3 regions of the Streptomyces sp. NPDC088747 genome follow, and region 2 is predicted to be linked to each of the others. Evidence: predicted binding sites of a transcription regulator. Region 2 holds the regulator's gene; each other region holds the start of a gene.
The links. The regulator HspR, encoded in region 2, represses chaperone genes until heat shock. The targets are predictions, from matches to a motif close to TTGAGNNNNNNNNNCTCAA.
Positions count from the first base shown of each region.

Region 1: a site for HspR is predicted at 6,109-6,127, ahead of dnaK (molecular chaperone DnaK). Genes of this name have one in related genera too.
Region 3: a site for HspR is predicted at 5,618-5,636, ahead of lon (endopeptidase La). Genes of this name have one in related genera too.

Region 1 covers NZ_JBIVKZ010000010.1:329,088-338,702, reverse strand. Annotated here, with positions in the region: gene ACIP79_RS24640 (ADP-ribosylglycohydrolase family protein) at 1-342, opposite strand, end outside; gene ACIP79_RS24635 (helix-turn-helix domain-containing protein) at 379-1,239, shown strand; gene ACIP79_RS24630 (hypothetical protein) at 1,247-1,672, opposite strand; gene ACIP79_RS24625 (helix-turn-helix domain-containing protein) at 1,866-2,729, shown strand; gene ACIP79_RS24620 (esterase-like activity of phytase family protein) at 2,809-4,002, opposite strand; gene dnaK (molecular chaperone DnaK) at 4,079-6,064, opposite strand; gene ACIP79_RS24610 (OsmC family peroxiredoxin) at 6,262-6,690, opposite strand; gene ACIP79_RS24605 (hypothetical protein) at 6,847-7,632, shown strand; gene ACIP79_RS24600 (VWA domain-containing protein) at 7,622-9,615, shown strand, end outside.
Region 2 covers NZ_JBIVKZ010000002.1:278,949-288,563, reverse strand. Annotated here, with positions in the region: gene ACIP79_RS05735 (undecaprenyl/decaprenyl-phosphate alpha-N-acetylglucosaminyl 1-phosphate transferase) at 59-1,240, shown strand; gene dnaK (molecular chaperone DnaK) at 1,347-3,194, shown strand; gene grpE (nucleotide exchange factor GrpE) at 3,191-3,856, shown strand; gene dnaJ (molecular chaperone DnaJ) at 3,890-5,074, shown strand; gene ACIP79_RS05715 (heat shock protein transcriptional repressor HspR) at 5,082-5,534, shown strand; gene ACIP79_RS05710 (PA14 domain-containing protein) at 5,601-7,667, opposite strand; gene ACIP79_RS05705 (sugar ABC transporter substrate-binding protein) at 8,090-9,157, shown strand; gene ACIP79_RS05700 (transglutaminase N-terminal domain-containing protein) at 9,213-9,615, opposite strand, start outside.
Region 3 covers NZ_JBIVKZ010000003.1:148,037-157,651, reverse strand. Annotated here, with positions in the region: gene ACIP79_RS09060 (multifunctional oxoglutarate decarboxylase/oxoglutarate dehydrogenase thiamine pyrophosphate-binding subunit/dihydrolipoyllysine-residue succinyltransferase subunit) at 1-1,651, opposite strand, end outside; gene ACIP79_RS09055 (ATP-binding protein) at 1,944-3,104, opposite strand; gene ACIP79_RS09050 (response regulator transcription factor) at 3,145-3,882, opposite strand; gene ACIP79_RS09045 (spermidine synthase) at 3,996-4,715, opposite strand; gene ACIP79_RS09040 (GNAT family N-acetyltransferase) at 4,791-5,441, opposite strand; gene lon (endopeptidase La) at 5,659-8,079, shown strand; gene ACIP79_RS09030 (lysozyme) at 8,182-9,018, opposite strand; gene ACIP79_RS09025 (MarR family winged helix-turn-helix transcriptional regulator) at 9,299-9,615, shown strand, end outside.

The DNA.
Region 1 (9,615 bases), on a different contig from region 2:
GGCCTTGGTCTGGGTGTCCAGCCACCGCCCGTACGCCGACCGCACCAGTCGGGACCAGCCGCCCCCGATGCCCTTGAGCCGCTCGCGGGCGTGCGCCTGCTGGAGGCCCTCGACCGTGAACAGGGTCATCTGGGTGTCGTCGCTGACACGTCCGAGGACACCGTCGGCGTCGGGGACCGGTCCGGCCACCCCGCGGGCCCCGTGCGCGGCGCGGATGCGTTCCAGGGAGTCGAACTCGACGGGGTAGCCGAGCGCGTCCCCGACCGCCCCGCCCAGCAGACAGCCGCGTACCCGTGCCCGGTAGACCGCCTTGGCCTCCCAGCCCAGCCGCCTGTCACCCATCTCGTTCACGCGCCGCTCCTCGGTTACCGTCCTCTTATGAGCATTGTCGCGCCGGGTATCTCCGGGCTGCCACCGGGTGCCTCCGCGCCGCCAAGTGGCGCCGCCGCCAGGGGGGTCGGCCCGCTGTTGCGCGGCTGGCGGGAGCAGCGGCGCGTGAGCCAGCTGGAGTTGGCGCTGCGGGCCGGTTCCTCGGCCCGGCACATCAGCTTCGTGGAGACGGGCCGCTCCCGGCCGAGCGAGGAGATGGTGCTGCGGCTGGCCGAACATCTGGAGGTCCCGGTGCGGGAGCGCAACGCGCTGCTGCTCGCCGCCGGGTACGCGCCGCGCTACGCGGAGACCCCGCTCGACGATCCGGCGATGGACGCGCTGCGCGAGGGTGTGGAGCGGCTGATCCAGGGCTACGAGCCGTATCCGGCACTGGTGATGGACGCCATGTACAACGTCCTCGCCGCCAACCAAGGCATCGTCATGCTCCTCGACGGCATTCCCGATGCCCTTCTCGTGCCCCCGCTGAACGCGATGCGACTCACCCTCCACCCGGAGGGCATGGCGCCCCGCATCCGCAACCTCCGGGCCTGGCGCGGGCATCTGCTCGCCCAGCTGGAACGCCAGATCGCGCTGCGCCGGTCGGAGCCGCTGCGCGCTCTGTACGAGGAGGTGGCGGCCTTTCCGGTGAGCCCGGACCCGGATCCCGCCGACGACGAGGGCTCCCTCGACGGGGTGCCGTACTTCGCGCTCCCGATGCGGATCGAGCACCAGGGGCAGATCCTGTCCTTCATCTCGTCCGTCTCGACGTTCAACACCCCGATGGACGTGACGGTGTCCGAGCTGGCCATCGAGACGTTCCTCCCGGCGGACCCCGCGACGGCCAAGTACCTTCAGGCGAAGGTTTCTTGAGTTCGCGTCACTTCCGGTTCCGCTGAACCGACCTCAGCGCGGCGTACTGGAGTGCCGCGAGACCCGCCACGGTGAGCGCCTGCACCGGCACCCACACCGATCCGGCGGTGCTCGGCGAGAGCCACGCGAACAGGGCGACACAACTCAGCACCGCCCACGCGCAGTTGATCTCCATCACACCCCGCACGGCCCAGGCCGGCGGCTCCCGCCGGGACGCGAGCCCGCCCACCCCGGCCGCGTACACCCCGAGGACCGCCCCGAGGACGAGGAGCAGTCCGGACCCGACCCCGAGCAGCCGGGCGAGCGGTCCGGAGACGGCGAGGTAGGCCACCGCGTTCACGCCGGTGACCAGCGCGTCCGCCATCAGGAACCGGCGCAGCGCGGTGCGTGGTTCACTCGTGCGGGCCAGGGCTGAGAGCTGGGTCGCGGACATGGCGGATCGCCCTTCGTAGGGATCGTTTTTCTTCGGTGGGGCCACGATGACGGGCCGGGCGGGCCGCGGTCGATTACGTCCGGGGTAATGGCTCGCGGGGCCGCCGGGGCGACGGTGATCCGGTCGCCCCTGTGAGAGCCGCCGGGGAACATGGCACACTGCGCATGTACTTCGGCGCGTGGGGAGGCGTGGCGTGAGCGAGCGGCGGGCTGCGCCCACCGTGGGACAGGTGGTTCTGGGGCGACGGCTCCAGGAACTGCGGGAGACCTCGGGACTGAAGCGGGAAGAGGCCGCGCGCGTGCTGCGCGTGGCCCCGGCGACCGTACGGCGCATGGAGATGGCCGAGGTTTCGCTGAAAATCCCCTACGTACAGGTGCTGTTGGAGACCTACGGCGTGGCCGCCGACGAGGTGGCCGCCTTCGTGGGACTGGCCGAGGAGGCCAACCGGCCGGGGTGGTGGCAGCGGTTCCACGACGTGCTGCCCGAGTGGTTCAGCATGCACGTCAGCCTGGAGGGCGCCGCCGAGCTGATCCGCAGCTACGAACCGCACTTCGTGCCGGGGCTGTTGCAGACCGAGGACTACGCGCGCGCCGTGCTGGAGGCGGGGACGGTCGGGCAGACGGGCCCCGAGTCCATCGAGCGGCATGTGGCCCTGCGGATGAAGCGGCAGGGGCTGCTCACCGGCGAGAAGGCCCCCCACCTCTGGGTGATCATGGACGAGACGGCGTTGCGGCGTCCGGTGAGCATCGACGGCCGGGTCATGCGCGACCAGATCGACCGGCTCCTGGAGGCGGTCGAGCACGACCACATCACCCTCCAGGTCGCCGAGTTCACCAACGGCCCGCACCCGGGGACGTACACGTCCTTCGCGCTGTTCCGCTTCGCGGAGCCGGAGCTGCCCGACATGGTCTACAGCGAGTACGTGACCGGCGCCCTGTACCTCGACTCGCGCATCGAGGTGGCACTGCACCTCGAAGTGCTGGACCACATGTCGGCGCACGCGGCGTCGGCCCAGCGCACGAAGGAGCTTCTCCGGGAGTTCCGCGAGACCTTCTGAGACCCCGCTGACGGGGGCCGCGACCCGAGTTGCCTCGGGTCGCGTCCGCGGTGGCGGGCCGGGAAGGGACGGGACGCCGTCAGCGCAGGGCGCGCTTGTCCGCCTTCAGGCTCTGCGAGAGCCGGACGGTGATGAACTCGTTGTTGTCCGCCTTGCCGGGCGTACGGCCGGAGGAGAACGGGAAGTTGTTGTCGTTCAGGACGGCGAGGGTCCTGTCGTCGAGGAGGACCACGTCCTCGATCGTCGTGAACGGGAAGGTGAACGTCGCGCCGAAGCCGCCGAGGCCCTTCGAGTTCGCGATGTTCATCAGGTCGGCCACGAGGGTCTTGTCCATGGCGCCGTCGCCGTCGCGGTCCCGGGTGTCCGCGAGGTAGATCCGCTTGAACTTGGCGTCGGCTCCCTGGCCGCCGTCGCGCTCGATGACGAGGAAGCGGTTCCGGTCGACCGCGATGGCGTCCCCGATGGCGTTCGAGGGAGATTCCAGGCGGTACGTGAGACGCTTCCCGGTGTACTTGCGGGACTTCAGGTCGAACTCGCTGAAACGCAGGTCGCCGGGGGTGTCGCCGTTGACCGTGACCTCCAGGAGCGGGTAGAGGTGCCGGCCGTCGACGGAACGGACCATGCCCTCGAAGCCCTTGCTGCCGGCGATGGTGGGCTGCGCGCCGTTCAGGTACGGGTTCTCCGGTGCCCGCACTCCGGCGAGCGCGATCGGGGCTTCGAGGAGCTTGCCGGTCGAGGAGAAGTGCAGCAGGAAGGGGCCGAACTCGTCGCCCAGCCAGTACGTGCCGTCGGAGGTCCGCACGATGGACTCGACGTCGAAGTCCGCTCCGGTCAGCACCCGGTCGGCCCGGGTGAGCGCGAACGGCACCTTGTGGTACGGGTCGCTGAGGTTGAAGTCGCCCAGGACCCTGACCTCGCCGGTCCTGGTGTCCGGCTTCACACGGTGCACGCGGAGCAGGAAGTCGGCGCTGTTGGCCTTGTTGCCGTAGCCGTTGTCGGACAGCACGTCGTAGCTGCCGTCGTGACGGTTCACGGCACCGCTGAAGCCCTGCACCGGCTGGTCCGCGAACGGGCCGGTGATGCCGTTGAACGGTCCGGCGCCGATGGCCGAACCGGACGGCTCGCTGTTCGGGACGAACGTCTCGGCCGGGAGCGAGGCGAAGCCGGTCAGCTTCGCCTGGCCGAAGTCCTCGGAGTGACGCTGGGCCACGGCGGGGGACGCGAGTCCGACGGTCAGCGCGACGGCGCTGACCGTGATCGAAAGTCTCTTCATGGCCCGCACGTTAGGGACCGCGGATGACGTGCGGCCGAACACAGGGCGACACGGGGCGACACAGGGCACCCGGGCTTCAACCCGTGCCACCCTTCGCGTCCCTGCCCCGGCCCGTCTCGCCGCCCCTGCCCCCATCCGTATCGCCGCCCCTGTCCGCGCCCGTATCTCCACCGCTGCCCGCCTCTCCGCCCCTTTCCTTCTCCTCGTCCACGATCTCCGCGTCCACCACGCCCTCCTCGTCGTTCGGGGCCTGCTCGGTGGCCGCTTCCCGCGGCGGTTGCTCCTGGGTCTGCTGTGCCTGCTGGGTCTGCTGGGCCTGCGCGTACATGGCCTGCCCCATGCGCTGGCTCACCGTGGCGAGTTTCTCGACGCCGGCCCGGAGCGCGCCGGTGTCGGCCGGATCCTCCAGCAGTGCCTTCAGCTCCACGACCGCCTCCTCGACCTCCGGCTTCGTCTCGGGCGGGATGCGCTCCGCGTTCTCCTGCATGAACCGCTCGGTCTGGTAGACGAGTTGCTCGGCCTGGTTGCGGGTCTCGGCGGCCTCGCGGCGGCCGCGGTCCTCGTCCGCGTACTGCTCGGCCTCGCGCATCATGCGGTCGATGTCGTCCTTGGGAAGCGCGGAGCCGCCGGTGACGGTCATCTTCTGCTCGCGCCCGGTGGCGAGGTCCTTCGCGGAGACGTGCATGATGCCGTTGGCGTCGATGTCGAAGGCCACCTCGACCTGCGGCACCCCGCGCGGCGCGGGCGGCAGCCCGGTGAGGTCGAAGACGCCGAGCTTCTTGTTGTACGCGGCGATCTCGCGTTCGCCCTGGTAGACCTGGATGCCGACCGAGGGCTGGTTGTCCACGGCGGTCGTGAAGATCTCCGAACGCCGGGTCGGGATCGTGGTGTTGCGCTCGATGAGCTTGGTCATGATCCCTCCCTTGGTCTCGATCCCCAGGGACAGCGGGGTGACGTCGAGCAGCAGGACGTCCTTGACGTCACCGCGGATGACACCCGCCTGGAGCGCGGCGCCCACGGCGACGACCTCGTCCGGGTTGACGCCCTTGTGCGGGTCCTTGCCGGTGAGTTCCCGCACCAGGTCGGTGACGGCGGGCATCCGGGTCGAGCCGCCGACCAGGATGACCCGGTCGACCACGGACAGCGGCACCCCGGCGTCCTTCACCGCCTGGTGGAAGGGGTTCTTGCAGCGGTCGAGCAGATCGGCGGTGATCTCCTGGAACTGAGCACGCGTCAGTTTCTCGTCCAGGTGCAGCGGCCCGTCGGCGGTGGCGGTGATGTAGGGCAGGTTGACGGTGGTCTCGGAGGAGCTGGACAGTTCGATCTTGGCCTTCTCGGCACCCTCGCGCAGCCGTTGCAGCGCCATCTTGTCGTGCCCGAGGTCGACGCCGTGCGCGGACTTGAACCGCTGGGCGAGGTGCTCGACGACCCGCTGGTCCCAGTCGTCGCCGCCCAGTTTGGTGTCGCCGTTGGTCGCCTTGACCTCGATGACACCGTCTCCTATCTCCAGCAGGGAGACGTCGAAGGTCCCGCCGCCCAGGTCGAAGACGAGAACGGTCTGCTCCTCCCCGCGGTCGAGCCCGTACGCGAGGGCGGCGGCCGTCGGTTCGTTGATGATCCGCAGGACCTTGAGGCCCGCGATCTCACCGGCCTCCTTGGTGGCCTGGCGCTGCGCGTCGTCGAAGTAGGCGGGCACCGTGATCACGGCGTCCGTGACGTCCTCGCCGAGGTACGCCTCGGCGTCCCGTTTCAGCTTCTGGAGCACGCGCGCGGCCAGCTCCTGCGCGCGGTACCGGGTGCCGTCGATGGCGCCCGTCTCGGGGAAGCGCCAGCTCGTGTCCCCCATGTGCCGCTTCGCGGAACGCGCGGTGCGCTCCACGTTCGTCACGGCCTGCCGTTTGGCGACCTCGCCGACGAGCACCTCGCCGTTCTTGGCGAAGGCCACCACGGAGGGTGTGGTGCGCGCGCCCTCCGCGTTGGCCACGACCGTGGGGTCGCCGCCCTCCAGAACAGCGACCACGGAGTTCGTCGTACCGAGATCGATCCCGACCGCACGTGCCATGTCCGTCCCCTTCCGCCCGGTTCTGCCGCCCTCCAGCACAAAACTTGAGTGCGCATCTGTCAATGGGGCGGACGCTCCGCGCGAGTCCGGACATGTGCCCGTCCGGGCCCGCGACGAGCCCTGGCGGGCCCGGACATGACGGCGCCGCGGCCCCTTGGGGACCGCGGCGCCGTACCGCTCTCAGAACGTGCGGACCGTCAGGCCAGCTTCGCCGACAGCGTGATCGTCGTGCCGCTGAGCGCCTGGCTGACCGGGCAGTTCTTCTTGGCGTCCTCGGCCGCGGCGGCGAAGGCCTCCGCGTCGATGCCCGGCACCGTGCCCTCCACCGTGAGGTGGATGCCGGTGATGCCCTCGCCCGGCTGGAAGTTGACTTCGGCGGAGGTGACGAGCTTGGTGGGCGGCGTTCCGGCGCCCGCGAGGGCGTGCGAGAACGCCATGGAGAAGCAGCTGGAGTGGGCGGCCGCGATCAGTTCCTCGGGGCTTGTCTTGCCGTTCGCGTCCTGCGAACGCGACGCCCACGTCACGGGCTGCTCGTCGATGGCGCCGGAGGAGTCGAAGGTGACGACGCCGCTGCCCTCGAGCAGGTTGCCTTCCCAGACGGTGTGTGCAGAGCGCGTGGTTGCCACGATGGTTCCTTTCGGGTGTGGTCCCGCTACCGGGTTCCGTGTGTCCCATCCGATCACACCTTGGGGCCCTCCACGCGCCTGATGGGGCCGCGACCTGCCGGACCGTACCTGTGATTTTCCCTGCCGAAAGCCGCGAAGAGGCCCTACAGTCCAGGCATGGTCGAACTCTTCCAAGTCCTCGGGGGAATCGCGGGATTTGGCGGCATCGCACTCGGCGTCCTCTATCTGCTCTACCGGGACTTCGTGCGCGACATCATCCGCAACAGGATGTTCCGGACGCTCACCTCGGCCCAGGCGACCGCCTTCTTCGGCGCCGTCATCGTGCTCGCCTTCAGCGTCGCCATCCTCGGGATCTTCGCCACGCTCGCCGAGAGCGAGGGCATTCAGCAGTTCCTCGTCCTCGTCGGCATGCTGCTGCTGTTCCTGCTCGCCGTGGTGTTCATCGCGGCACGCGTGGCCACGGGCCCGCGCGCACGTCCGCGTCGGAACGGCGCCGGGGACACGAGGGTCGAACGGTCCCTCACCACCGTACGCAGGCATGTGGCCCTCAATGAGCCGGACCAGGCGGAGCGCGCCCTCGAGGCCTCCGGCGCGGACCGCGAGACGGAGGAGTTCTGGTACTGGAAGGCCCGCATCGCACTGACCCGCTCCAACTTCCCCGTCGCCTCCGGGTACGTCGAGGAGGCGCTGAAGCTCGACGCCCGCAATCCGCACGGCCTCGCCCTGAAGATCACGCTCCTGCTGCTGGCCAACGAACCGGCGCGGCGGGACCGGGCCGCCCGGCTGGCCGAGGAGAACACCGGTCTCAGCGCCGAACTCGACGCCTGGCTGCGCCGGTTGAGGGCCGAGGGAATGTTCGACGGCGGAGTGCGCACCCGCAGCGAGTTGGAGGCGCGATGCCCACTCCCCACCCGTACGACGGAGAACGCGCATGCCGAATGACGACATCATCGTGGCCACCGGCCGTCCGGCCGTCCTGTACGTCGGGCCGCCCGCGATCGCCGACGGAGACGACAGCGCCTTCGGCCGGCTGACGGCCGAGGCCGGCCGGCGGGCCGCCGAGCTGGGGCTGACGCCGCTGGAGCCGGTGGCGCGGAGCGCTGCCGAGGCCGACGCGCTGCTGGCGGCGCGTCCCGACGCCGTCCTTGTGGTCCATCCGGGTGAGGCGCCGGCCACGCCCGACGGCGAGCCGGGCACCAGGCTCTGGAACTTCCTGCGGGACGGCTCGGAGTTACGCCTGTGCGATCCCGCCGCTTCGGCCGCCACGCCCCCACCGCCGCCCCCGCCTCGGTGGTACGTGGGGCCGGCCGCACTCCTGCTGGTCGATCTGATCCCTCCGGGCGTGCCGCTCGGCGCGGACCACCGCACCTCGTACGAACGGCGTGAGAGGGAATGCCGGGCCTTCGCGTCGCTCCACGGGCTGCGGGTCTCGACGGTGAGCATCAGTGCCCTCGACGAAGGGGGGACGGTCCACCGCCCGACGCCGACCGTGATCGTCCACCCCGAGATCACCGCTCCGGACGACGGGACCCCGGACGGGTTGCTGTGGCGGTGGCTGCGGGAGGGTCGGGTGATCCACTCGGGGCGGTGGGAGGAAGCTGATCTGTCGCCGAGGTTCCTCGGGGGTCAGGTGACCCTGGGCAACCAGGCCGCGGGAGGGTTCGCACACACCGTAGGGACCCAGCAGCATGCGACCTACTACGGCGTTGAGCTGGCCGCGGACAGGACACCGGAATCCGAGCCGGCGCGCGAGCTGCTCAGGGAGCGGCTGTCCCGTCTCTCGGCTTCCATCGACTCGTACAGCGGTGACTCGTACGACGGTGACTCGGAGGCCCTCTACCTCTCGAGCCGACGCAGCCACCGTTCCTCCTCACCCCCCGGCGGCCCCGGCCCCCGCGACACCACCCGGCCCCTCCCCCACGACGGTCTCTTCATCCGGCGCAACAACGCCTTCGGCACCCGCTCGGTCCTCGGTGCGAAGGACCTGATCGAGCAGGGCGTCATCATCGGGCAGGACCAGATCAGGTTCGACGACTTCGTGGCGGCCCGTACCGATCAGGTGCCGGGGCCGGGTCCCGGGGAAGCCGTCGCGGTGAGTCATGGACTCGCCGCCGTGCCAGGCGAGTTCAAGGCCGACGAGGCGACCACCCACTTCGTGGAGATCACGCTCAAGGCCGGTGCGGCGCGGCCCGGTGACGCCCCCGGCGGCGAACCGCTGCCGGTCAACTTCGTGTTCGTCGTCGACATCAGCGGCTCGATGGCGGGCGAGAAGCTCGACACGGTGAAGTCCGCCCTGCAGACCATCTACCGCGAACTGCGGCCCGAGGACTGCCTCGGGATCATCACCTTCGACCACAACGTGCGCACCGTCCTGCCCGCCGTCGCCAAGAAGGACCTGCCCGAGGACCGCTTCTCCGCGGTGGTCGCCGGTCTGACCCCGCAGGGCGCCACCGACATCAACCTCGGCGTGCAGTACGGGATCGACGAGATCAGCCGCAACTCCCGTAACGGGCGCACCGTCAACTGTCTGTACCTGTTCTCGGACGGCGACCCGACGTCCGGCGAGCTGGACTGGATCAGGATCCGCACGAACATCGCGGCCAGGATGCGCGGCGACCTCACCCTGTCCTGCTTCGGTTTCGGCTCGGACGCCCGGATGCCCGAACTGGCCGCGCTCGCCGGGCTCTCCGGCGGCAACTCGACCTTCGTCACCCGTCCCGAGCAGGTCGGAGCCGACCTGCTCGGCGATCTGAGCAGACGTGACCACCTCGCCGCCATCGACATCCAGCTCCGCCTCGACATCGACCCCGGGGTGGAGATCCGGCACCTGTACGGGCACGACCTGATCACCGACCCCAGGGCGCGTGCCGCGGTGCACCGTGCGGCGAAGCGGGCGGCCGGGCTGGCGCGGGAGAACTACGGCGC
Region 2 (9,615 bases):
CGTAAACCCGATCGTGTTATTCGCACAGTATTGTGACATTTACGCCTAAATTGGCGAGGTGTTGTACGGAATCGTTGCCGCCATCGCCGCCCTGCTCCTCACCGCCGTGCTCGCCGCCCTGCTGCGGATGGTCGCCCTGCGCCTGGGGGTGGTCGAGCGGCGAAAGCCGCGCGCGGTCCCCCTGCTGGGCGGCGTGGCGGTAGCCGGGGGAACGGCTCTCGTGGCCGGGGCCGGGCAGTGGACGGCGGTCGCGCCGCTGGGGTCCCAGGCCGGCCGGCTGCTGGTGGCCGGCGTCGCGGTCGCGCTGCTCGGGCTGGTCGCCGACCTGCGGGTGGTGCCGCCCCCGGTCCAGGTGGCCGGGGTGGGAATCGCCGCCGCGCTGGTCATGCCGTACGGCGAACTCGGGGTGCTCGGCGGGATGGCGGGCGTCGCCCTGACCGTCGTCGGCACGTTCGCCTTCGTCTCGCTCGACCACGCCGACGGGGTGCTCGGGACCGTCGGCGTCGTCACCGCCTTCGCCCTGAGCGGGTGCGCGGCGATGGAGGTCATGGACGGTACGGCGGTGCTGATGAGCGTGCTGGCGGCGGCGCTCGCCGGGTTCCTGATGCAGGGCCGGCCCCCGGCCCGGATCGTGCCGGGACGGTGCGGGGCGCTGTTCGCCGGGTTCGTGCTCGCCTCGGCGGCGGTGCTCGTGCACGGCGGGCGGGAGACGGGATCCGAGGGCGCCGCGCTGTTCTCGCTGACCGCCGTCGGGCTGGCCGATCTCGCGCTGACGGCCGGGCGGCCGGGCGGGCACCTGGCCCACCGGCTCCGTCGGATCGGGCTGACCCGGCGCGGGATCACGGTGGTGATCGGCGCCGCCGCCTGCGCCGGTGTGTCGGTGGGGCTGCTCATCGACCTGGGCCGGCTGGACGCCGGCGCCGCGTGGTGGGTGGCCGGGGCGGTCGCGTTGGTGGTGCTCGTGGGGCGGGTGGGCCCCGGTGCCCGGGTCGGCCGCTCGCAGCCGTCCCCCGCGCCCAAGGGCTCGGCGCCTCCCCGGGCCCCGGTGGCCCGGCGGGTCCGCGCGTTCCCGGCTTCCAAGGGCTCCGCCTCTCCCGGCGCCCCGGCCGTCCGGCGCCCCGCCAGACCGCTCCCGGCCTCCAGGGGCGCCGTCCCTCCCCGGCCTCCAGCGGCTCGTAATGCTCGTGCGCACGCGTCCGGCGAGCCGAATGTTCCCAGGTCAGACGCAAGGTGCGTGTAAGAAAGAGATAAGAGTTGAGCCTCCTCGACTCAGCTCTGTTGACCGAGTGGCGAGAGTCGTGCACACTTGAGTCCGTTCCACTCAAGTCATTGCTGGAGGAATTGAAATGGCACGTGCGGTCGGCATCGACCTGGGCACGACTAACTCCGTCGTCAGCGTTCTGGAGGGCGGCGAGCCCACCGTCATCACCAACGCCGAGGGTGCCAGGACCACGCCGTCCGTCGTCGCCTTCGCGAAGAACGGTGAGGTGCTCGTCGGCGAGGTCGCCAAGCGCCAGGCGGTCACGAACGTGGACCGGACGATCAGGTCCGTGAAGCGTCACATGGGTACGGACTGGAAGATCGAGCTCGACGGGAAGCACTTCAACCCGCAGCAGATGAGCGCCTTCATCCTGCAGAAGCTGAAGCGCGACGCGGAGGCCTACCTCGGCGAGAAGGTCACGGACGCGGTCATCACCGTTCCGGCGTACTTCAACGACTCCGAGCGCCAGGCGACGAAGGAGGCCGGCGAGATCGCGGGTCTCAACGTCCTGCGTATCGTCAACGAGCCGACGGCCGCCGCCCTGGCGTACGGCCTCGACAAGGACGACCAGACCATCCTCGTCTTCGACCTCGGTGGCGGCACCTTCGACGTGTCCCTCCTGGAGATCGGCGACGGCGTCGTCGAGGTGAAGGCGACCAACGGCGACAACCACCTCGGTGGCGACGACTGGGACCAGCGGGTCATGGACTACCTGGTCCAGCAGTTCCGCGCCGGTCACGGCGTGGACCTCGCCAAGGACAAGATGGCCCTCCAGCGCCTCCGCGAGGCCGCTGAGAAGGCCAAGATCGAGCTGTCCTCGTCCACCGAGACCTCGATCAACCTGCCCTACATCACGGCTTCCGCCGAGGGCCCGCTGCACCTGGACGAGAAGCTCACGCGCGCCCAGTTCCAGCAGCTCACCGCGGACCTTCTGGAGCGCTGCAAGACGCCGTTCCACAACGTCATCAAGGACGCCGGGATCAACCTCTCCGAGATCGACCACGTCGTTCTCGTCGGTGGCTCCACCCGTATGCCCGCCGTCGCCGAGCTCGTCAAGGAGCTGACCGGTGGCAACGAGGCCAACAAGGGCGTGAACCCGGACGAGGTCGTCGCCATCGGCGCCGCCCTCCAGGCCGGTGTCCTCAAGGGCGAGGTCAAGGACGTCCTGCTCCTCGACGTCACCCCGCTGTCCCTCGGTATCGAGACCAAGGGAGGGATCATGACCAAGCTCATCGAGCGCAACACCACGATCCCGACCAAGCGGTCCGAGATCTTCACGACGGCCGAGGACAACCAGCCCTCCGTGCAGATCCAGGTCTACCAGGGCGAGCGCGAGATCGCGGCGTACAACAAGAAGCTCGGGATGTTCGAGCTGACCGGTCTGCCGCCGGCCCCGCGCGGTGTGCCGCAGATCGAGGTCGCCTTCGACATCGACGCCAACGGCATCATGCACGTCACGGCCAAGGACCTCGGCACGGGCAAGGAGCAGAAGATGACCGTCACCGGTGGCTCCTCGCTGCCGAAGGACGAGGTCAACCGGATGCGCGAAGAGGCCGAGAAGTACGCGGAGGAGGACCACGCCCGCCGCGAGGCCGCCGAGACCCGCAACCAGGGCGAGCAGCTCGTCTACCAGACGGAGAAGTTCCTCAAGGACAACGAGGACAAGGTCCCCGGTGACGTCAAGACCGAGGTCGAGGCGTCCGTCGAGGAGCTGAAGGCCGCGCTCAAGGGCGAGGACTCCGCCGAGATCCGCACGGCCACCGAGAAGGTCGCCGCCGTCTCGCAGAAGCTCGGCCAGGCCATGTACGCCGACGCCAACGCCGCTCAGGCCGCGGGTGACGCTCCCGGCGCCGAGGCGCCGAGGGCCGACGACGACGTGGTCGACGCGGAGATCGTCGACGAGGACCGTGACCGCAAGGACGGTGCCGCGTGACGGAGGAGACCCCGGGCTTCGACGAGAAGCCTGACGTCCCTTCCGGCGCCACCCCTGACGACGCCGAGCCGAAGGCCGCCCCTGAGGGGGCGGCCCCGGCCGGGGACGAATCAGCAGCACAGGCACAGGCCCAACTGGCTGGTCTGACAGCACAGTTGGACCAGGTGCGCACGGCGCTCAGTGAGCGGACCGCCGACCTTCAGCGGCTCCAGGCCGAGTACCAGAACTACCGCCGCCGCGTCGAGCGCGACCGGGTCGCGGTCAAGGAGGTCGCCATCGCGAACCTCCTGACCGAGCTCCTGCCCGTGCTCGACGACATCGGCCGCGCGCGGGACCACGGCGAACTGGTCGGCGGCTTCAAGTCGGTCGGCGAGTCCATGGAGAGTGTCGCGGCGAAGCTGGGGCTTCAGACCTTCGGCAAGGAGGGCGAGCCCTTCGACCCGATGATCCACGAAGCGCTGATGCACTCGTACGCGCCGGACGTCACGGAGACGACGTGCGTGGCGATTCTCCAGCCGGGGTATCGCTTCGGCGAGCGCACCATCCGCCCCGCGCGGGTGGCCGTCGCCGAGCCCCAGCCCGGCGCGCAGGCCGCCAAGTCCGAGGACACGGCGGACGAGGCGGCGGACGACAAGGAGAGCGGTGGCCCGGACGAGGGCTGACGTCGCACGCACGAGAGAGGAGGGACGTCGGGGATGAGCACCAAGGACTTCATCGAGAAGGACTACTACAAGGTCCTCGGCGTCCCCAAGGACGCCACCGAGGCCGAGATCAAGAAGGCGTACAGGAAGCTCGCCCGCGAGTTCCACCCGGACGCCAACAAGGGCAACGCCAAGGCGGAGGACCGCTTCAAGGAGATCTCCGAGGCGAACGACATCCTCGGGGACCCCAAGAAGCGCAAGGAGTACGACGAGGCCCGCGCCCTCTTCGGCAACGGCGGCTTCCGTCCGGGCCCCGGCGCGGGCGGCGGCAACTTCAACTTCGACCTGGGTGACCTCTTCGGAGGCGGCGCCCAGGGCGGCGGACCGCAGGGCGGCGGCTTCGGCGGCGGGATCGGTGACGTGTTCGGCGGGCTGTTCAACCGCGGCGGCGCGACCACCGGCACCCGTACGCAGCCCCGGCGCGGCCAGGACATCGACACCGAGGTGACGCTCAGCTTCACCGAGGCGGTGGACGGCGCGACGGTTCCGCTGCGGATGACCTCGCAGGCGCCCTGTAAGGCCTGTTCGGGCACCGGCGACGCGAACGGCACACCCCGCGTGTGCCCGACGTGCGTCGGCACCGGCCAGGTGGCGCGGGGTTCCGGCGGCGGGTTCTCGCTCACCGACCCCTGCCCGGACTGCAAGGGCCGCGGTCTGATCGCGGAGACCGCCTGCGAGGTGTGCAGCGGCAGCGGCCGTGCCAAGTCGTCGCGCACGATGCAGGTCCGTATCCCGGCCGGCGTCAGCGACAACCAGCGCATCCGGCTGCGCGGCAAGGGCGCCCCCGGTGAGCGGGGCGGACCGGCGGGCGACCTGTACGTCACCGTGCATGTCGACGCCCACCCCGTCTTCGGCCGCAAGGGCGACAACCTCACCGTCACCGTTCCCGTCACCTTCGCGGAGGCGGCCCTCGGCGGCGAGGTCAAGGTGCCCACGCTGGGCGGACCCGCGGTGACGCTGAAGCTGCCGCCGGGCACGCCCAACGGCCGCACCATGCGCGCCCGTGGCAAGGGCGCGGTCCGCAAGGACGGCACCCGCGGCGACCTGCTGGTCACCGTCGAGGTGACGGTCCCCACCGACATGTCGGACAAGGCTCGCGACGCCCTGGAGGCGTACCGCGAGGCGACCGTGGGCGAGGACCCGCGGGCGGAGCTGTTCCAGGCCGCGAAGGGAGCATGAGGACGCCATGGACGTACCCGGCCGTCGACGCAACCCGTACGAACTGACCGAGGAGACGCCGGTCTACGTCATCTCGGTGGCGGCCCAGCTCTCCGGTCTGCACCCGCAGACCCTGCGTCAGTACGACCGCCTCGGCCTCGTCTCCCCGGACCGCACCGCGGGCCGGGGCCGGCGCTACTCGGCCCGTGACATCGAACTGCTGCGCGCCGTCCAGCAGTTGTCGCAGGACGAGGGCATCAACCTCGCCGGCATCAAACGCATCATCGAGCTGGAGAACCAGGTCGCCGCGCTCCAGCAGCGCGTCGCCGAACTCCAGTCGGCGGTCGACGGCGCCGCGGCCGCGATGCAGCAGCGCGAGGCGGCCGTCCACGCCTCCTACCGCCGCGACCTGGTCCCCTACCAGGAGGTCCAGCAGACGAGCGCGCTGGTGGTGTGGCGGCCTAAGCGACCGCCTGAGTAACGGAATCGCGCGAAGGGGCCCGCACACCGGCGATCCGTCGGTGTGCGGGCCTCTTCGCTGTCGGTCCTACGACGGCCGCGGGGCCAGGGCCGCCCAGGCGTCGCCGGGGGCGGACTCGGTGCCGTCGGCGTGCAGCGCGGTCACCCAGTAGAAGTGGGTGGTGCCGGCGGCGGCCGTGGTGTCGGTGTAGGTGAGTCCGGTGACCGGCTCCGCGGTCAGCGGCTCGTAGGCGGCGGTCGCCGGGTTCCACCGGTACACGCGGTACCCGGTGATGTCGTCGCCGTGGTACGACGGGGACAGCCGCCAGCTGAGGTCGATGGCCGACGCGTCGTCCGCCGCCCTGGCGTCCAGGCCGACCAGCCAGTCCGCCGGGGTCTCCACGATCGGCCGCAGGTCGTACTCGGTGACGGTGGTGTGCGCCACCTCGTAGGGGTCGCCCACCGACATGTTGACGGAGTTGCCCGAGGTGTCCACCGCGTCCACGAAGTACGTGTGGTGCTCGCCGTCCTGGAGGTTCGCCGAGTCGACGATCCGGCTGTCACCCGGCTCGGCGCGGCCCACGTACGTGGTCCCGGTGCCGTCGTCCACCGTGCTGAGCCGGAAGACGTCGTAGTGGTCCAGGTCGGCCACCGGGCTGTCCTCCCAGTCCAGCACCGTGCCGTACTCGGTCGCGGTGGCGGTGAACCCGGTGAGGGCCGGCGGGGCGGTCGAGTCGCCGTAGGAGAACCGGTGGACGCCGGACGGCTCCGACTCGCGCCCGAGGGCGTCGACGCTGGTCACCCAGTACACGTAGAACCCGTCGTGCGGGCTCGGCACGACCGTGGTGTCCGTGCAGGCGTAGGCGTACCGGGTGCCGTAGGCGGTGTCGGTGAGCTTCGGGGCGCAGGGCACCACCCGGGAGTCGACGACGTCGAACGTGCCCGTCGCGTCGTCGAAGCGCCGCTCCTCGCGGTGCACCCGGAACTCCTTCGGCGAGTACGGCGACACCCACCAGGACAGGTCGACGCCGCCGCCGTCCTCGGGCCGGTTCGTTCCGCCGAGGAAGTAGGGCACGGCGAGCGGCCGGGCGTTGGACACCACCGAGGAGTAACCGGTGTTGCCCGCCGCGTCGGTGGCCGCGACCTTGTAGTAGGAGGTCTCCCCGTACGGGGCGGTCTCGTCGGTCGCGGAGTTGCTCAGGTTCTTCGCGACCACCGTGAACGGGCCGCTCCGCGCCGGGGACCTCAGCAGCTCGTAGTCCAGCGCCCCTTCGGTGGACATCCACCACAGGCTCACGCCGTCCAGCGAGGAGTTCCCGAGGACGGCCAGGTCGGTGACGACCGGTGCCACCTTGTCCACCGTGGTGACCGGCTGGTCGGTGGTTCCGGCGGACTCGTTGCCCGACCTGTCGTAGGCGCGCACCTCGTAGAGGAACATCGCGCCCGCCATGGGGAGCGTGCTGTCGGTGTACGAGGTGGCGGTGGTCGTCGCCAGCGGCCTGGTCCCGAACGAACTGCCCCGCTCGCGGCGGTAGACGCGGTAACCGGCGACGTCCATCTCCGGGCTCTTGGACCAGGTGAGCTTCGCCTTGCCGGTGGCCTTGTCGTACGTCGTCCTGATGCCGCCGGGGGTGAGCGGCTTGACCTTGTCGACGCCGGCCGTGGTCCGCGGCGCGTACGTGAGCCTGACCCTGGCGGAGCCGGTCCAGTTGACGTAGTCGACCCGCAGGGTGTGCGTGCCCTTGGGGATCGTGAGGTTCAGGCTCTTCGTGCGCGAACCCGTCGTGTTGGACCAGAGGTCGATCTTGCGGCTGCCGTCGAGGTAGACACGGATCCCGTCCGTGCCGTAGGCGGCGACGGTGAAGGGCCCACCGGACCCGAAGTTCCGCGTGACGGACCAGCGGACGCCGAAGTTGTCCTTCGGCAGTCCGGTGACGGGGGCCCCGCTCCAGCTCTGGTCGACGGCCGCGTCGCAGTCCGTTTTCTTGGGCGTCCCGGAGAACGCGGTGTTCGCGAAGAACTGCCGCTTGTAGACCGGTGAGGCGCAGGTGGTCGCGGCGGAGGCCGGAGCGGCGGCCGCGGAGAGCAGGCCGCCGGCGGTGGCGAGCACGACGGCGGTGGCCGCCGCCGCGGTCGTACGTCTGGCTGGGTTCATTCCGTCCTTCACGTTCTGAACGTCCGATCGTCAACGGCAGGCGAGGCCGTTGACGATCAGGACTCACGAGGACGGCACTTGGTTGTACGGATGTTCGGGTGGGTGTTTTCAGCCAACGTCGAGACGTCCGGGGCGGCGGAACGGGGCCGTCCACAGGCCATCGAACCCTGTGACAAGAGTGAAACGAGTAAATCAATGAGGTTCGGTGGAAGTGGACACGCACCCCCTTCCCATCGTGTTCACTTGGGGAACACAGAACGCTGTTGCCATCTCGTTAAGTGGTTAGTCCTTGACGCTCGGGTCATCGCCGCGTTGGCTTTCAGCCACCTGGGTCGCAATGCTGCAACCTCGCCCGGAAGGCACCTGATGTGAACACTCGTAGCACCCGTCGGTTTCGCACCGTCATAGCCCTGACCTCATCCGTGGCTGCCCTCTCGCTCGCGGGATGCGGTGTCGTGGACGGCGGCAGCGAGACCAAGGCCAGCCCCACCAAGGGCGACGACATCAAGGTGGGTCTGCTCCTCCCGGAGACGGAGAACACGCGTTACGAGAAGTTCGACTACCCCATCATCAAGGCGGAGGTGGCGAAGCTCACCAGCAACAAGGGGACCGTCGTCTACGCCAACGCCGAGGCGGACGCCAAGAAGCAGGCCACCCAGCTCCAGCAGATGATCGACGAGAAGGTCGACGTGCTCCTCGTGGACGCCGTGGACTCCAAGGCCATCGCGACCGGTGTGCAGGCGGCCAAGGACGCGGGCATCCCCGTCATCGCCTACGACCGCCTCGCCGAGGGCCCGATCGACGCCTACGTCTCCTTCGACAACGAACTCGTCGGCGAGGTGCAGGGCAAGGCGCTCGTCGGTGAACTGGGCGCGGGCTCCGCCAGCAAGAAGATCATCATGATGAACGGCTCGCTGACCGACCCGAACGCCGCGCAGTTCAAGGCGGGCGCGATGGTCGAGCTCCAGGACAAGGTGGACATCGCCGAGGCGTACGACACCAAGAACTGGGACCCGGTCGAGGCCAAGAAGAACATGGAGAAGGCCATCGCGGCCGTCGGCCTCGACAACATCGCGGGCGTGTACGCCGCCAACGACGGCATCGCGGGCGCGGTCATCGACGTCATGAAGACCATGGGCGTCAGCACCGTGCCGCCGGTCACCGGGCAGGACGCGGAGCTCGCCGCGGTGCAGCGCATCGTCAAGGGCGACCAGTTCATGAGCGTCTACAAGTCCTACCCCCAGGAGGCCAGCGTCGCCGCCGAGATGGCGGTGTCGCGGGTGCAGGGCCGCACGATCGAGTTCGACGCCCTGGCGAGCGACAAGGTCGACAGCCCCACCGACAAGAACATCCTGGCCGCGCTCGTCCCGGTGGTCGCCCTCACCCAGGACAACGTCAAGGACACCGTCGTCCAGGACGGCATCTACAAGATCAAGGAAATCTGCACGCCCGACTACCAGTCCGCGTGCAACGCGCTCGACCTGAAGTAGCGGCGGTAGCGGCGGTAGCAGTACTGCCGTCGGCCGTGCGCGGCGGTTCGTGGGCTCAGGCCACCCGGGTGAACTCCACCGTCACCTCGGGCGGCCCGCCCGCGACCCCGCGGTAGACCCCCTTGTGCGGCGTCACGTCGTCGTAGTCGCGCCCCCGGCCCACCACCACGTGGGACTCGGCGGCGCGGGTGCTGTTGGTGGGGTCGTAGCCGTTCCAGTCGCCGGCCCAGTACTCGATCCAGGCGTGGCTCTGGCCCGCGACGGGCCGGTGCAGTTCGGCGTCGCGCTCGGGGTGCAGATAACCGGAGACATAGCGGGTGGGCAGACCGAGGCCGCGCAGCAGGGCGGCCGTCAGGTGGGTGATGTCCTGGCAGACGCCCGCGCCCTGTTCCCAGGCCTCCATGGCACCGGTGTTCACCCCGGTGGCGCCCGGGATGTACGAGACCTGCGCGGTGACC
Region 3 (9,615 bases), on a different contig from region 2:
CCGCCGCGTTCAGCCGGCGCAGGATCCGCAGCTGCTCCTCGCGCTCCGGCTTGGAGTGCGAGCGCTCGATGCGGTCCTGGATCCACTTGCGCTGCTTGGGGTCCTGGATGTGCATGAACTCGACGCCGGTGGTGCGGCAGTACGAGTCGCGCAGCACGCCGAGGATGTCGCGCAGCTTCATCAGGGACTTGCCCGCGAAACCGCCGACCGCGAACTCGCGCTCCAGGTCCCACAGGGTGAGGCCGTGCTCGGTGATGTCCAGGTCGGGGTGCTTGCGCTGGCGGTACTCCAGCGGGTCGGTGTCGGCCATGACGTGGCCGCGGACCCGGTAGGAGTGGATCAGCTCGAAGACCCGGGCGGCCTTGGTGACGTCGTCGTCGTGGCTGGCGTCGATGTCCTTGAGCCAGCGGACCGGCTCGTAGGGGATGCGCAGGGCCTCGAAGACCTCGTCGAAGAAGCCGTTCTCGCCGAGGAGGAGGTTGGCGACGATCCGCAGGAACTCGCCGGAGGCGGCACCCTGGATGACCCGGTGGTCGTAGGTCGACGTGAGCGTCATGACCTTCGAGATGCCGAGCTTGTTCAGGGTGTCCTGGGAGGTGCCCTGGAACTCCGCCGGGTAGTCCATCGAGCCGACGCCCATGATGACCGACTGTCCGGGCATCAGGCGCGGCACGGAGTGGACGGTGCCGAGGCCGCCGGGGTTGGTCAGCGAGACCGTGACACCGGTGAAGTCGTCCATCGTCAGCTTGCCGTCACGGGCGCGGCGGACGATGTCCTCGTAGGCCTGCCAGAACTCGAAGAAGTTCAGCGTCTCGGCCTTCTTGATGCCCGCGACGACCAGCTGGCGGTCGCCGTTGGGCTTCACCAGGTCGATGGCGAGGCCGAAGTTGACGTGCTCCGGCTTGACCAGGGTCGGCTTGCCGTCCTTCTCCGTGAAGGAGTAGTTCATGGACGGCATGGCCTTGATGGCCTGCACCATCGCGTAGCCGATGAGGTGGGTGAAGGAGATCTTCCCGCCCCGGGCGCGCTTCAGGTGGTTGTTGATGACGATGCGGTTGTCGAAGAGCAGCTTCACCGGGACGGCGCGCACGGACGTGGCCGTGGGCACCTCGACCGAGGCGTTCATGTTCTTCGCGACCGCGGCGGCGGGGCCGCGCAGCGTCACGTACTCGGGTCCTGCCGGGGCCTCGGTGGCGGGCTCGGCCTTCGCGGCGGCCGGCTTGGCGGCGGCCGGAGCGGCCTTCGCCGGAGCCGGGGACGCAGCCGGGGCCGCGGCCGCGGCGGGCTTGGCCGGAGCGGCGGCGGCGGGCTGAGCGGGCGCGGGCGCCGGGGCGGGCGTCGGCGCGGCCTGCGCCGGCGGAGCCGTCCGGACGGGCGCGGCAGGCGCCGCGGGAGCGGTCGGAGCTGCTGGGGTGGTCGCTGCGGCCCCCGCGGCCGCAGTGCCCGACGGAGGCGAGGCGACGGCGGCGCCCGGCTTGTAGTCGGCGAAGAAGTCCCACCAGGCTCGGTCTACCGAATTCGGGTCCTGGAGGTACTGCTGATAGATCTCGTCGACGAGCCACTCATTGGGACCGAACGCGGCAGCGGGGTTCTTCCCCGTTGCTTGGTCTTCGGTCGAGATGCTCGAGTTACTGGGGGACTGTGGCGACACGGCGGCAACCGCCCTCTTCCGCTTCACAAGGTGATGGACAGCGGGAATCAAGGCTACGCCCCCGTGGCCGGGAAGGTCAGGCCGGGCCCGTGCATCGTCGTGTAAGTCACACCGGAAAGCGTGTTTCGGGGGTGGATATGGCGGGAAACAAGCGTGGTTCCGCTTCGGAAAGGGCACGTCGGCGTCGGTAGATCGCAGGTCGCGGCACGAATCACGCGGCCCTTTGCCTGATCACACGTGTCCGTCGGTGACGGACGCCGGTGGATCTTGTGGCTCCGGTTCGAACTTTACGTCAACTTGGCAGAGAAGGAAGCCCCGGAAGGCTGACCTGGATCCGGCAGCCCCGCTCGGATTCGGCCACCCTGATGCGGCCGCCGTGCAGATCGACCGCCCACCGTGCGATGGCCAGGCCGAGGCCCGTACCGCCGTCGCTGCCGGGACCGTGCGGCGAGGGGACCCCGCCGCGGTTGAACCGCTCGAAGACGCGGTGCCACTCCGACTTCGGAATGCCGGGGCCCTCGTCCAGGATCTCCAGGGCGAGGGACTCGGGGAGGTCGCCCCGTCTGGCCTTGACGGTGACGCGGCCGTGCGGGGGGCTGTGCTTGACCGCGTTGTCGATGAGGTTGGCGACGACCTGGTGGATCCGCTCCGGGTCCGCGTGCGCGGTCAGCTCGGGCGGTGACACGTCGAGGTGCAGATGGACGTCCGTGCGGGTGTGGCTCCCGGAGCCCGACGCGATGCCCGCGCGCGCGGAGGCGACCATGTTGGCCTCCTTCAGGACGCCCGACAGGTACGGCCACACCTCGAAGCGGCGCCGGCGCAGCGGTACGACGCCGTTGTCCAGCCGGGACAGGTCCAGCAGCGTCTCCACCAGTCGCCCCAGGCGCTCCGTCTGCTTGAGCGCGGTCCGCATGGTCTCGGGATCGGCGGCGGAGACACCGTCCACGACGTTCTCCAGGACGGCGCGCAGCCCTGCGATGGGGGTGCGCAGCTCGTGGGAGACGTTCGCCACGAGCTCCTTGCGCTGCCGGTCCTGGGCCTCCAGCTCGTCGGCCATGAGGTTGATCGTCTGGGCCAGGTCGCCCAGCTCGTCACGGCGGTCGTCGCGCACCCGGCGGGTGTAGTCGCCGTGCGAGATGGACCGGGCGACCGCGTTCATCTCGTCCAGCGGTGCGGTGAGCGAGTGCGCCACGAACTGCGTTATCAGCAGGGTGGCGATCATCGAGAAGACCGTGATGAAACGCAGCTCGGTCTGGGTGCGCGCCGCGATGATCGAGAGACCGGTGGTGATGAAGACCGAGACGACGACCAGGGTGCCGAGCTTGGTCTTGATGGAGAAGGGCCGTACGCCGCTCCAGGGACTCTCGTCCCCGGACCGCCCGAGTCCGGAGTCCGCCCGGCGGCGCTCCCCGAACCCGGGTCTCGCGCTCTTGCGTTCCCCGAACCCGCTCATCACATCAGCCCCCTCGACAAGGTCCCGGCAGAGGCCCGGCTCAGGGAGTCGGGGTCTCCAGGGCGTAGCCCACGCCGTGCACCGTACGGATCCGCTCGGCGCCGATCTTCCGGCGCAGCGCCTTGATGTGGCTGTCGACGGTCCGTGTGCCGGAAGCGTCCGCCCAGTCCCACACCTCGGCGAGCAACTGCTCACGCGAGAGTACGGCCCGCGGTGTGTTCGCGAGGCATACGAGGAGGTCGAACTCGGTGGGCGTGAGGTGCACGTCCTCCGAGCGCACCCGTACCCGGCGCTGCGCGTGGTCGATCTCCAGCTCGCCGAGCCGGAGGATCCCGCTGCGCGGCGTCGAGGCGGCCACCACGGCGCGCTCCACCCGGCGCAGCAGGACGTGCACGCGGGCGGCCAGCTCACGCATGGAGAACGGTTTCGTCATGTAGTCGTCGGCGCCGACGCCAAGACCGACCAGCATGTCGGTCTCGTCGTCGCGCGCTGTGAGCATCAGCACCGGCACCGGGCGCTGGGCCTGCACGCGGCGGCAGACCTCAAGCCCGTCGAAGCCGGGCAGCATGATGTCGAGGATCAGCAGATCGGGCTGCCAGGCCTCGGCGGTGTCGACGGCGGCCGGGCCGTCGCCCGCGGTTTGCACCAGGAATCCCTCGGCGCGCAGACGTGCCGCGATGGCGTCGACGATCGTCGGGTCGTCCTCGACGACGAGAACCCGTCGTTGAGCGCCGGGCGTCGCCGCCGCGCCGTTCTGGGAGGTGTGTGTCTGCTCCATCGCCCGCCCCTGAGGTGTGCTTTCCGGAATCCGTGGGGTGATCCCATGACTGCGCTTGACGCTTGAATGATCTGCGTCAGGGAAGCAGAGTACGGGCAGTAACCACGCCTCGGCTATCCAGGTCTTACCGCGAGATGGACGACGTCGGGAACGCCCCGGGCAACGGGGATCTCTTCGGTACGCACCCCCGTGAACCCGGCATTCCGTAGGGTTCCTTCAAATTCCGGAGAGGGCTGGGCGGACCACACCGCGAGTACCCCGCCGGGCCTCAACGCCCGTGCGCAGCTTGCCAGTCCGGGCTTCGAGTAGAGGCTTTCGTTGCCCTCGGTGACCGTCCAGCCGGGCCCGTTGTCGATGTCCAGGCACAGGGCGTCGTATGTGTCGCAGATCTCATTGACGTGGGCGAGCAGATCCGCTTCGACGATGTGCGTACGCGGGTCGGTGCGGGCCCGGTCGGAGAGGGCGGACAGCGGCCCGTCGAGGTGCCAGTCGATGACCGCCGGCTCGCGTTCCACGACGGTGATGCGCCCCCAGCGCGGGTCCGAGGCCGCGTGCGCGAGTGAGAATCCGACGCCGAGACCACCGATCAGCACACTCGGCTCCGGCCGCCCGTCCAGCGCGTCACGGGCGGCGTCCACGAGCAGCCGCTCCGAACGCCCGTCGGAGGTGTCCATCAAGAAGCACCCGTTGGCGATGATCTGCAGCAGCACGCCATGCCGCCGCAACACGACCTCGCCGTACGGGCCCTCGCGACGGTCGATCACCGCGGGGGCGTCGTACGAGGTGGCAGGAGTGTCGTACGAGGAGGCGGGGGTGCCGTACGAGGTGGCCATCGGCCCATCTTGGCAGCCGGGCGGCGCCGGGTGGCGGAATTCCCGGACGTCCGGCGCCCTCGCCGTGGCTGGAGTTCACCGGCCTCCGGTGAACTTCGCGCTGGTCAGCGGTGCCTCCACGCGCCACCCGAGGGCCTCGTACAGCGCCCTTCCGTCCGGCGTTCCGGCGAGTACGCCGGTCGTGGCGCCCTGCGCGGCAGCCGTGTGCGTCAGGGTGCGCACGACCAGGCGTCCGAGCCCTCTCCTGCGGTGTTCCGGCGCGGTCTCGATCCGGTCGATCACCGCCGTCCTGCCGGTGACCGCGATCTGGCCACGTGCGGCGCAGGAGCCGTCAGGTGCGGCGAGCAGCAGGTGGGTGACGGCGCCGTGCGACCAGGTGCGCTGGCGGTAGCCGCTGGGCGGGGCGGTTTCCGTGGAGGTGCCGGTGAGCGGGACGGACATCAGGCAGCCGGGCTCGGGGTCGATCCACCAGCCCGCGCCGAGCCAGGGGCCGACGACCGAGGGCTCGGCGAACACTTTGAGCCAGACTCCGGCCCCGGTCACCCCGTCGGCGACCTTCCGGACCACCGACTCCTCGACCGCCCCGTTGGCCGCCCCGAGAACGTGCCGCGACACATGCTCGCGCTGCCCGACGTCGATGGAACAGCCCCACGGCTCGAACACCGGCGGAGCCGCCCCACGCGAGAGCACCCAGCCGTCCACCCAGGCCCGTACGGTCTCGTCCACCAGCGCTCCTTGTAATGGTCTCCAGTTACTTCTGATGCTTACCCTAGCTGGGAGTGGTGGGCGTCGGGGGTCGGAGCCCCGCCGTGACGGAACCCCGTCCCGCCCGTTCCACCTGCACGAACGCCCCGATCGCTGACAGCGAACACCGCCGGGGAACACTCAAGCGCTCACAAGCATTGAGTCTGCATAGCTCAACTTGCTTGTCGAGAGGAAGATCATGGCTGCCGATTCCACCCCTACTCCGCTCAACCTGCCTGTGCTGCCGCTCGACGACGAGGTCGTGCTGCCGGGCATGGTGGTTCCGCTCGATCTGAACGACACCGATGTGCGCGCCGCGGTGGAGGCCGCCCAGGCCGCCGCCCGTACGACCCCGGGGAAGCCGCAGGTGCTGCTGGTGCCGCGGGTGGACGGGACGTACGCGGGCACGGGTGTGCTCGGCACGGTCGAGCAGGTCGGCCGCCTCGCCGACGGTGACCCCGGCGCGCTGATCCGTGGCCGTGGACGCGTGAAGATCGGCGCCGGGACCACGGGTCCGGGAGCCGCTCTCTGGGTCGAGGGCACCCACGTGGACGAGAACGTGCCCGACCCGCTGCCCGGCCACGTCACCGAACTCGTCAAGGAGTACAAGGCGCTGGCCACCAGCTGGCTGCGCAAGCGCGGCGCCTGGCAGGTCGTGGACCGCGTCACCGCGATCGACGACGTGTCCGCCCTCGCCGACAACTCCGGATACTCACCCTTCCTCTCCACCGAGCAGAAGGTGGAGCTGCTGGAGACGGCCGACCCCGTCGCCCGTCTGAAGCTGGCCACCGAACAGCTCCGTGAGCACCTCGCCGAGCAGGACGTCGCCGAGTCCATCGCCAAGGACGTACAGGAAGGCGTCGACAAGCAGCAGCGCGAGTTCCTGCTGCGCCGCCAGCTCGACGCCGTGCGCAAGGAGCTCCGTGACCTGAACGGAGAGGGCGGGGAGGACGAGAGCGACGACTACCGCTCCCGCGTGGAGGCCGCCGATCTTCCCGAGAACGTCCGCGAGGCCGCCCTCAAGGAGGTCGAGAAGCTGGAGCGCGCGAGCGACCAGTCGCCCGAGGGCTCGTGGATCCGCACCTGGCTCGACACCGTCCTCGAACTGCCCTGGAACGAGCGCACCGAGGACGCGTACGACATCCAGGGCGCCAAGACCGTCCTGGACGCCGAGCACGCGGGCCTCGACGACGTGAAGGAGCGGATCACCGAGTACCTCGCGGTGCGCAAGCGGCGTTCCGAGCGCGGGCTCGGCGTGGTCGGCGGGCGTCGCGGCGGTGCCGTGCTCGCGCTTGTCGGTCCTCCCGGCGTCGGCAAGACCTCGCTCGGTGAGTCCGTCGCGCACGCCATGGGCCGCAAGTTCGTCCGCGTCGCCCTGGGCGGCGTACGCGACGAGGCCGAGATCCGCGGACACCGGCGTACTTACGTCGGCGCGCTGCCCGGCCGGATCGTGCGCGCCATCAAGGAGGCCGGGTCGATGAACCCGGTCGTGCTCCTGGACGAGATCGACAAGGTCGGCTCCGACTACCGCGGCGACCCCGCCGCAGCCCTCCTGGAGGTGCTCGACCCCGCCCAGAACCACACCTTCCGCGACCACTATCTGGAGGTCGAACTCGACCTCAGCGACGTCGTCTTCCTGGCGACCGCCAACGTCCTGGAAGCCATCCCGGAGGCCCTGCTCGACCGTATGGAGCTGGTCCGCCTCGACGGCTACACCGAGGACGAGAAGGTCGTCATCGCACGGGACCACCTGCTGCCGCGCCAGCTGGAGCGGGCCGGTCTCGAGAAGGACGAGGTCACCCTCGACGAGAGCGCGCTGCGCAGGCTCGCGGGGGAGTACACCCGGGAGGCGGGCGTACGGAACCTGGAGCGCGGCATCGCGCGGCTGCTCCGCAAGGTCGCCGCTCAGCACGAACTCGGCGAGCGCAAGCTGCCGTTCACGGTGACCGAGGACGACCTGCGCGGGCTCATCGGCCGGCCGCACCACGTGCCCGAGTCCGCCCAGGACCCGGCGGAGCGCCGCACCGCGGTGCCCGGTGTCGCCACCGGTCTCGCCGTCACGGGAGCGGGCGGAGACGTCCTCTTCGTGGAGGCGTCGCTCGCCGACCCCGAGACGGGCGCCGCCGGTCTGACCCTCACCGGTCAGCTCGGTGACGTGATGAAGGAGTCGGCGCAGATCGCGCTGAGCTTCCTGCGGTCGCACGGAGCGGAGCTGGAACTGCCGGTCGGCGACCTCAAGGACCGGGGCGTGCACATCCACTTCCCGGCGGGTGCCGTCCCCAAGGACGGTCCGAGTGCGGGCGTCACCATGACGACCGCTCTCGCCTCGCTGCTCAGCGGCCGGCTGGTCCGCACCGACGTGGCGATGACCGGTGAGGTCTCGCTCACCGGCCGGGTGCTGCCCATCGGCGGCGTCAAGCAGAAGCTGCTCGCCGCGCACCGGGCCGGGGTCACGACGGTGATCATCCCGAAGCGCAACGAGGCCGACCTGGACGACGTCCCGGCCGAGGTCCTGGACAAGCTCGACGTCCACGCGGTGACGGATGTCCGTCAGGTGCTGGAGCTGGCGCTCGCGCCGGCGACGAACGGCGCCACCGCGGAGGTTCCGGTGGCGGCGTGACGGACGCCACCGGTTGAGGAAGGCCCGGACCCCGCGAGGGATCCGGGCCTTCCCATGTCTACCGGTGCTGTGGGTCGCGGGGGCACCGTTCGTCGCCGGCCGTCAGCCGTTGGCCAGTGCCACGACACGGTCCAGGGCGCCGTTGAACTTGTCGTGGTCGCCCACCGTCGGGCCGGACGACGTGTACTGCCACATCGTGTGGAAACCCCAGCCCGCCGGCAGCGTGCCCACGGTGGTGGCGTAGCGGGCGATCCACAGCGGGCTGGCGGAGGCGAAGCCGGCGTAGTTGCCGGTGCACTCCGTCCACCAGCTCGTCGCCGTGTAGATCACGGCGTCCCGCCCGGTGCGCGCCCTGTACTGGGTGAGGAAGCTGCTGATCCAACTGATCATGGCGCTCTGCGTCTTGCCGTAGCAGGAGGCGCCGTACGGGTTCCACTCGATGTCGAGCACACCGGGCAGCGTCCTGCCGTCCCTGGACCAGCCGCCGCCGTTGTCGACGAAGTAGTTGGCCTGTGCGGCACCGGTCGTGGTGTCGGGGGTCGCGAAGTGGTAGGCGCCGCGGATCATGCCGACGTTGTACGAGCCGTTGTACTGCTGGGCGAAGTAGGGGTTCGTGTAGTACGTCCCTTCCGTCGCCTTGGCGTACGCCCATTTGACCCCGCTGCCCCACAGGGTCGACCAGCCGACGTTGCCCTGGTGGCTGCTGACGTCCACGCCTTCGGTCTGGGTGGCGTCACCGGTGGCGGGGGTGCCGCCCCGGCCGTCGTGGGCGACGACGCCCATGCCCAGGTGGGCGGAGCCGCGGGCGGGGATGTCGGCGGCGGGGGCCGGCAGGGTGAGAAGGAGGGAGAAGGCGGCGAGCAGGATCCCGAGGGCGGAGAGACGCTTCGGGAGGTTCGGGCCTGGGGTGGTGCCGGATCTGTGTCCGTGCGCGGGCATGTCGTGCCTCCGAGGAGATCGGTGGTGCACGGTGGTGCTCGGTGGGGGGAACGCGGGCGGCACAGTCCACCTCTGAGAGGGCGGGTCCTCGTCGACTCGCCGGTGGCGTGGCCATGCCACTGATGTGCCTGGCACCGAAGCTACGCACGCGGAAGACGGCGTGGGAAGAGGGGCCGGACGCTGCCGTTGGTCTACGCCTGAGAAATACTGGCGGAGCTGCGGCGATGGCGATTTTTGGCAGTAACTTTCAGGATCCGGAAACCGAGGCAGGGGTGCTGACGTGCACGAGAACGGAAACGGCGACGGACATCGCGCCGAACCCACAGCGTCCCGAAGTGGTGTGGACCAGGAATTCCCGGCGCTGGAACGCGAGTTGACCGTGTTCCTGCGGCGCGCCCGAGCTTCCTCCGGTGAGATGGCCCGCGAGGTCCATCCCGACCTGGAGTCGTCCGCGTACGGGCTCCTCGTCCGCCTGGAGGAGTGCGGCCGCCAGCGTGCCACGGAGCTGGCCGCCTACATCGGCATCGGCAAGGCCACCATGTCCCGGCAGCTCCGCGCCCTGGAGGACCTCGGCCTCGTCGCCCGCGAACCCGACCC